One region of the Cellulomonas sp. KRMCY2 genome, then DNA from elsewhere that is predicted to be linked to it. Evidence: riboswitches for the same ligand, from Rfam matches in the RefSeq annotation. Region 1 holds a riboswitch; the other holds the start of a gene.
The links. A riboswitch is a leader RNA that binds a small molecule or an ion and turns the genes downstream of it on or off. The one in region 1 is predicted to bind cobalamin.
Positions count from the first base shown of each region.

Region 1 (3,683 bases):
AGCCGCCGTCGCCGCCGCGATCGCGTCCAGCACGACGTCGGGCGCGGGCGCCACCGTCGCCCGACGGCCGAAGCCGAACCCCGCCTGCGGCGGTCGCGTCGTCCCTGGCGCGCCGGTCGGCGCGGCGGACCCTGCGAGCGCGCCGTTGCCTGCGGCCGTGCGGGCGTGGGCCTTGTTGACCCGGACCGTCGACTGCTCGGCCGTGTGCCGCGGCTTGACGTGCAGGTAGTACGTCGTCTTGACCCCCCGCTCCCAGGCCGCCTGGTACAGCGCGGCCATCTCCCCGACGTCCCGCGACGCGAGGTAGATGTTGCGGCTGATCGCCTGGTCGACCCACTTCTGGGCCCGGGCCGCGACCTCGACGAAGGCGTACGGGGAGAGCTGGAAGGACGTGCGGTAGACCGCGAGCAGGCGCGCGGGGATGCCGGGGATCGCCGAGAGGTCGCCCTGTGCGGCGAGCAGGTCGTCGCGAACCCGCTCCCACATGCCCAGGGCCTGCAGGTCCCGGACCAGGTTGCGGTTGATCTCGAGGAACTTCCCGGAGCTGGTGGTCCGGGCGAAGATCTGGGAGAACTGCGGGTCCAGGCCCGGTGTGGTGCCGGCGACCAGGCCGATGGTCGCCGTCGGCGCGACGGCCATCAGGGTCGAGTTGCGCATCCCACCGGCGACCTTGGCCCGCAGGGTGTCCCAGTCGAGCCGGGTGGTGCGGTCGACCTGCACGGGCACCCCGCGGTCGGCCTCGAGCCGGGCGATCGTGTCGTACGGGACCAGGCCCTGTGACCAGCCCGACCCGGCGAACGTCTCGTAGGGGCCCCGCTCGCGGGCCAGATCAGCGCTGGCGTCGATCGCGTGGTAGCTGATGAACTCCAGCAGCTGGTCGACCAGCTCGTAGGCCTCGGTGGACTCGTAGGCGTACCCGAGGCGCTCGGTGAGGTCGGTGAAGCCCATGACGCCCAGCCCGACGGCGCGGTTGGTGCGGTTGGCTCGCTCGGCCTCCGGGACCGACGAGAGCGTGATGTCCACGAGGTTGTCGAGCTGGCGCACGGCCAGACGTGTCGTGGCCCGCAGCCGGTCCCAGTCGATCTCGCCGCCGGCCAGGTGCGCGGCGAGGTTGACCGACGCCAGGTTGCACACGGCGATGGTGTCGCGGTCCTGCGGCAGGCAGATCTCGGTGCACAGGTTGGACAGGTGGATGGTCCCGGTGTTGGTGTTCAGCGCCCGCGAGTTGATGGTGTCCTTCCAGGTCAGCCACGGGTGCGAGGTGGTCTGCAGGGAGATGAGGATCGCGGTGTACTGCTCGCGGGCCCTCATCCGGCGGAAGCGGCGGATCCGGCCGGCCTGGGCGTCGGCGACGTAGGCCTCGTAGCGCCGGGAGAACGCGTCGCCGGTCAGCTCGACCAGGTCGGGGGTCTCCGCCGGGTCGAAGAGGTACCAGTCCGCGTCCGCGGCCACGCGCTTCATGAACTCGTCGGAGATCCACACGGCGGTGTTCGCGGTGCGGGCACGCCGGTAGGGGTCGCCGGAGCTCTGCCGCAGGTCCAGGTACTGGGCGAAGTCCAGGTGCCAGTTCTCCAGGTAGAAGCACAGCGCGCCGAACTTCTTGCCGCCTCGCGAGATCGCCCGCAGCGTCGAGTCGATGGTGTGCATGAAGGGGATCGGGCCCGTCGATGTCGTGTTGTTCGAGCGGATCGGCGACCCCTCCGAGCGCAGCTTGGACATCGACAGACCGATCCCACCGGTCCCCTTCGTCAGCCACATGACATTGCGGACCGAGCCGGCGATGTGCTCGATGTCGTCGTCGACCTGCACGACGAAGCAGTTGGACAGCTGCGGCGTGGGCGTCCCGGCGTTCACCAGGGTGGAGCCCGCCGGGAGGTAGTCCAGGGCCGCGATCGCCCGGTAGAGGTCCGTCGCCGTCCGGGTGGGGCTCGGCTCGTTGAGCGACAGGCCCATGGCCACCCGCATCCAGAAGTACTGCGGCACCTCCAGGGGCACGCCGTCCCGGCCGGTGAGCATGTAGCGGTTGCGCATCGTGACCGTGCCGATGTACCGGAGCGCCTCGTCGTGGCGGTGGTCGATCACGGCCGCGAGGGCGTCGAGGTCGAAGGTCGTGGCCAGGCGCTGGTCGAGCAGCCCCTGTTCGACGGCGTCGCGGATGTAGCCCGGGAACCGCGCCTGGTGCAGCAACGCCAGCTCGACGTCGGTGTCGAAGTCCCCCAGGACGCGCTTGTGGACCACCTTGAGCAGGAGGCGCACAGCGATGGTGTCGAAGTCGGGGTCGTCCTTGATGTTCTGCACGGCGACGGCGACCGCAGCCTCGTCAAGCTGCTCGGTGGTGATCCCGTCGAACAGGGTGATCGCGAGCTCACTGGCGACCTGGGTGACCTTGGCGATCCGGTCCGGCAGGCCGACGGCGGCGCGCTCGATCGCCCGGTTGATGCGGTCGGCGTCGTACGGCTCGCGACTCCCGTCCCGCTTGGTGACGTGGACGCCGGCGGGCGTCGGCGGGGCCGCGGTGCTCGGGGCCGTTGCGCTGGGGACGGCGGTGCTCGGGGTGGCGGTGCGGGGGTCGGCGAGGGTCAACGTGGTCTCCCGGAGGTACCGGCGGTGGTGCCGGAGCCCAGGGGAACGACGACGCGACGCACGAGGCGCACGTCCGACGAGCCCGCCCGAGAGGCGCCGGAACCGACGCACGCCGGCGGCGCGCGTACCGACGGCAGGTCTTCGGACTCGTGGGCGTCCTGCTCGCTCCTACCGGCCGTCGCTTCCCGGGCTCACACCCAGTGCTTCATTGACGGCTGTCGTTCCCACTCACCGCTGCGGGGCAGTCCCGGACTCGCACCGGGTTCCCTGTTGCCTCACCCGACCCGGAGGGCGGATGAACCGTTGGCGTCATCAGACTACCCCCATGCACCCCATCGGACACAAGATGTAGTAGCCCGGCGCGCCTTGTCCTACCAGATGTGACCCGCCCGCACGGTACGACGGCTCAGCCCGGTACGTCAGTGCTGATGACCCTCGTGCCCGTGGTCGTGACCCTCGTGCCCGTGGTCGTGGCCGGCGTGCGCGTTGCCGTCGGCCCCGGAGGACGCCGCGGCGCGCTGCGCCTCGAGCTGGGTGCGGATGTCGTCCATGTCGAGCGCCTTGACCGCCGTGATGACCTGCTCGAGCGCGGCCTGGGGCAGCGCGCCGGGCTGGCTGAAGACCAGGATGCCCTCGCGGAACGCCATCAGGGTCGGGATCGAGGTGATGTTCGCCGCTGCGGCGAGGCCCTGCTCCGCCTCCGTGTCGACCTTCCCGTGCACCACGTCGGGGTGGATCTCGGACGACGCCTCGAAGACCGGACCGAACTGGCGGCACGGACCGCACCACGCGGCCCAGAAGTCCACGAGCACGATGTCGTTGCTCGTCACGGTCTCCTCGAAGGCCGCCTCGGTGAGCGCGACGGTGGGCATGGCAACATCCTCTCGACGATCCAGGCTGGTTCTCCGTCGTCAACGCCACGAGCCCGGAGGTATTCCCCCCATGTCGCCGACCGTAGGCTCGCCTTCATGACCGAGACCGCTGACTACCCGACCCCCGACGGCTGGCTGACCGACGCCCAGCTCCGCGTGGCTCGGTCCCACCTCCCGCTGCTCTACGTCGACGCCGTGCCGGTACGGGTCGACGAGAGCGGCGACGTC
Region 1 covers NZ_JAGF01000001.1:4,428,797-4,432,479, forward strand. The annotation lists gene K415_RS0120865 (ribonucleoside-diphosphate reductase subunit alpha) at 1-2,439, opposite strand, end outside; cobalamin riboswitch at 2,698-2,903, opposite strand; gene trxA (thioredoxin) at 3,003-3,455, opposite strand; gene K415_RS0120875 (NUDIX hydrolase family protein) at 3,552-3,683, shown strand, end outside.

Region 2 (3,683 bases), 2.1 Mb from region 1:
CGCGGCCCGCTGCGCCCCTCGGGTAGGCACTGAGCTCAACCCCACCGCAGAGCGCCACCTGAGTCCCGGCACCGGTGACCGTGACTCGGAACTGTCAAGGGGGGCGGTGCTCCCATAGGCCCCATACGAGAACGGACCAACCTTCAAGTGCCCAGCCGCCTGCCTGCGTGTCTGACCGCGCCACTGTGCCGCGTCCAGCTCGCCGGGGCACTCGAACTGTCCCGTTGCGAGACGCCAGACCCAGAGCCTTCACGACGCTGGGATGCCGAGTGGCACGACAGACCCTGGACATCACCACAACCGAGGGCAAGCGCGACTTCGTGCGCAACCTCGTGGCGTACAACGTCGTCCTCGAGGGGATCTGGTTCTACAGCGGGTTCATGGTCGCCTTGAGCTTCCGGCAGCGGAACCTGCTGCGGAACTTCGGCTCGTTGATCGACTGGGTGGTCCGCGACGAGTCGCTGCACCTGAAGTTCGGGATCAACCTCATCCTCACGGTGCTGGAGGAGAACGAGGACCTGCAGACCCCGGAGTTCGCCGACGAGATCCGGCAGATGGTGCTCGACGCCGTCGCGCTGGAGGAGCAGTACAACCACGACCTGCTGCCGCACGGGATCCTCGGGCTCAACGCCGACTACGTCAACCAGTACGTCAAGTACCTCGCCGACCGGCGCCTGGAGGAGCTCGGCTTCGAGCCGCACTACAACGTGCCGAACCCGGCCAAGTGGATGGCCACGGCCAACGACACCCTGCAGCTGGTCAACTTCTTCGAGGCGACGAACACGTCGTACGAGGTCAATGCGAGCGCGTCGACCGCCCGGGGCTGACGACCGCTTGCGACCTTCGGTCGAGGGCGGACGGGGTGATCGCATCGTGAGAACCTCGTCCACCCTGTCGGCTAGGGTGGCTGTCGCCAACGGTTCACCAGCCCCACGGGGCCGGGTGAGGCAAGAGGGAACCCGGTGCGAGTCCGGGACTGCCCCGCAGCGGTATGTGGGAACGACAGCCGTCAATGAAGCACTGGGCGCCAGCCTGGGAAGCGACGGCCGGTAGGAGCGAGCAGGACGCCCACGAGTCCGAAGACCTGCCGTTGGTCCGCGCACCGCCGGTGCGCGGTGTCCGGAGCCTCTCGGGTGGGCTGGGTGGATGGGTGCCGTCGCGCCCTGCCCAGCCCTGCTCCCGCTGTCTCCGGTGCTTTCCGCACGCTCGCGAGGAGAGAGTCTGTGACCACGATCGGTACCACCGTCCTCGGATACCCGAGAATCGGCCCGCGCCGGGAGCTGAAGCGCGCCGTCGAGCAGTACTGGGCCGGAAGGATCGACCAGGCCGCCCTGCTGGAGGTCGGGCGGGGCCTGCGCGCCGCGACCTGGGCCGAGCTGCGCGACGCCGGGCTGGACTCCGTCCCTGGCAACACGTTCTCGTTCTACGACCACGTGCTCGACACGGCGGCCCTGTTCGACGCCCTGCCGTCGCGGTTCGCCGCGATCGGACTGTCCCCGCTGGACACCTACTTCGCGGCGGCGCGCGGGTACGGCCAGGAGCCGCCGCTGGAGCTGACCAAGTGGTTCGACACGAACTACCACTACCTCGTCCCGGAGTTGGGGCCCGAGACCGTGTTCCGGCTCGCCGGGGACAAGCCGCTGGCCGAGTTCCGCGAGGCTCTCGACCAGGGCATCGTCACGCGACCGGTGCTGCTCGGCCCGGTGACCTTCCTGCTGCTCGCCAAGCCGACCGCCAGCGGGTTCGACCCGCTTAGCCTTCTCGACAGGCTGCTCGACGTCTACGCCGAGCTGCTCACTCGGCTGCACGCCGAGGGTGCGCCCTGGGTGCAGCTCGACGAGCCGGCGTTCGCTGCCGACCGCACCTCGGCCGAGCTGGACGCCCTGCGTCGTGCCTACGCGCGGCTGGGTGGCCTGGCGGAGCGGCCGCAGCTGCTCGTCACCGGGTACTACGGCGACCTCGGGCCGGCGCTCGCGGTCCTGGCGGACGCCCCGATCGAGGCAGTGGCGGTCGACTTCGTCGCGGCGCCCGGCAGCTCGCTCGCCGGCCTGCCCGGGCTGCGGGACAAGACCGTCGTGGCCGGCCTGGTGGACAGCCGCAACGTCTGGCGGACGGACCTCCCGGCGGCGCTGGCCACCGCCCGGGCGCTGCTGGGATTCGCCCGGCAGGTGGCTGTTTCGGCGTCTGCGACGCTGCTGCACGTGCCCTACGACCTGGACGCAGAGACCGCCCTGCAGCCGAAGGTGCGCGAGCGGCTGGCATTCGCCCGCCAGAAGGTGCGTGAGGTCGTGCTCCTCGGGGCTGCCCTCGCGGGCGAGGCAGGGGCGGACTGGACGGTGGAGGTCGCCAGGCCGTCACCCGCCCCGCGCCGCGACGACGTCGTCCGCGCCCGCGTCTCGGCGCTGCGCCCCGAGCACCTGGACCGCGTGCCGTTCGAGCAACGCGCTGCCGCCCAGCAGGAGCTGCTGGGACTGCCGCTCCTGGCCACGACGACCATCGGCTCGTTCCCGCAGACCGAGCAGATCCGACGTAGCCGCGCGGAGCTACGCTCGGGCGCGCTCGACACCTGCGTCTACGAGCAGCGGATGTGCGAGGAGATCGCCCGCGTCATCGCGCTGCAGGAGGACGTCGGCCTGGACGTGCTGGTGCACGGCGAGCCCGAGCGCAACGACATGGTGCAGTACTTTGCCGAGCACCTCGACGGGTTCGCCACCACGCAGCACGGTTGGGTGCAGTCCTACGGCTCGCGGTGCGTGCGGCCGCCCGTCCTGCACGGGGACGTGTCCCGGCCCGCCCCGATCACGGTCCGCTGGACCACCTACGCCCAGGGTCTGACCACCAAGCCCGTCAAGGGGATGCTCACCGGCCCCGTCACGATCCTGGCGTGGTCGTTCGTGCGCGACGACCAACCGCTGGCCGAGACTGCGTCGCAGGTCGCTCTCGCACTGCGCGACGAGATCGGGGACCTCGAGGCAGCGGGCACCCACATCGTGCAGGTCGACGAGCCCGCGCTGCGCGAGCTCCTGCCGCTGCGGGAGGCGCAGCGCTCGGCGTACCTGGCTTGGGCGGTCGGCGCGTTCCGGCTCGCCACCGCCGGGGCCGCACCGACCACGCAGGTCCACACGCACCTTTGCTACTCGGAGTTCGGCGACGTGATGAGCGCGATCGAGGGTCTGGACGCCGACGTGACGACGATCGAGGCGGCACGCTCAGGGATGGAGATCCTTGGCGACCTGCAGGCGGCCGGCTTCGCACGTGCCGTCGGGCCGGGGGTCTACGACATCCACTCGCCGCGGGTGCCGAGCGAGGACGACATCGTCGCCCTGCTCACCGAGGCGGTGCGTGCGGTGCCCGGTGAGCGGCTGTGGGTCAACCCGGACTGCGGGCTGAAGACCCGCGGCTACGCCGAGGTCGAGCCCGCGCTGCGCCACCTTGTCGCGGCGACGCGCCGAATCCGAGCGACGCTGCAATGACAGCGGGTCAGCTCGCGCCGAGCCCGGACGGCGTGACCACAGCGTCGGGATGACGACGCCTTCGACTGCGTGTCGTCCTGTGCTCGCCATCCGTCCTGCACGGATGGCGAGCACAGGGGGTCAGAGGGCAGTGACGATGCGGGGAGCCGCAGCGGCCTCGCCCTCTCGCCGACCGCAGTGCGCCGGTGGCGCCCGGTGCCCCTGATGGGC
Region 2 covers NZ_JAGF01000001.1:2,343,746-2,347,428, forward strand. The annotation lists gene K415_RS0111275 (bifunctional diguanylate cyclase/phosphodiesterase) at 1-33, shown strand, start outside; partial or broken gene K415_RS0111280 (ribonucleotide-diphosphate reductase subunit beta) at 267-827, shown strand; cobalamin riboswitch at 901-1,107, shown strand; gene metE (5-methyltetrahydropteroyltriglutamate--homocysteine S-methyltransferase) at 1,224-3,473, shown strand.
Region 2: linked by a shared signal. The riboswitch ahead of metE (5-methyltetrahydropteroyltriglutamate--homocysteine S-methyltransferase) and the one ahead of K415_RS0120865 (ribonucleoside-diphosphate reductase subunit alpha) in region 1 are both predicted to bind cobalamin.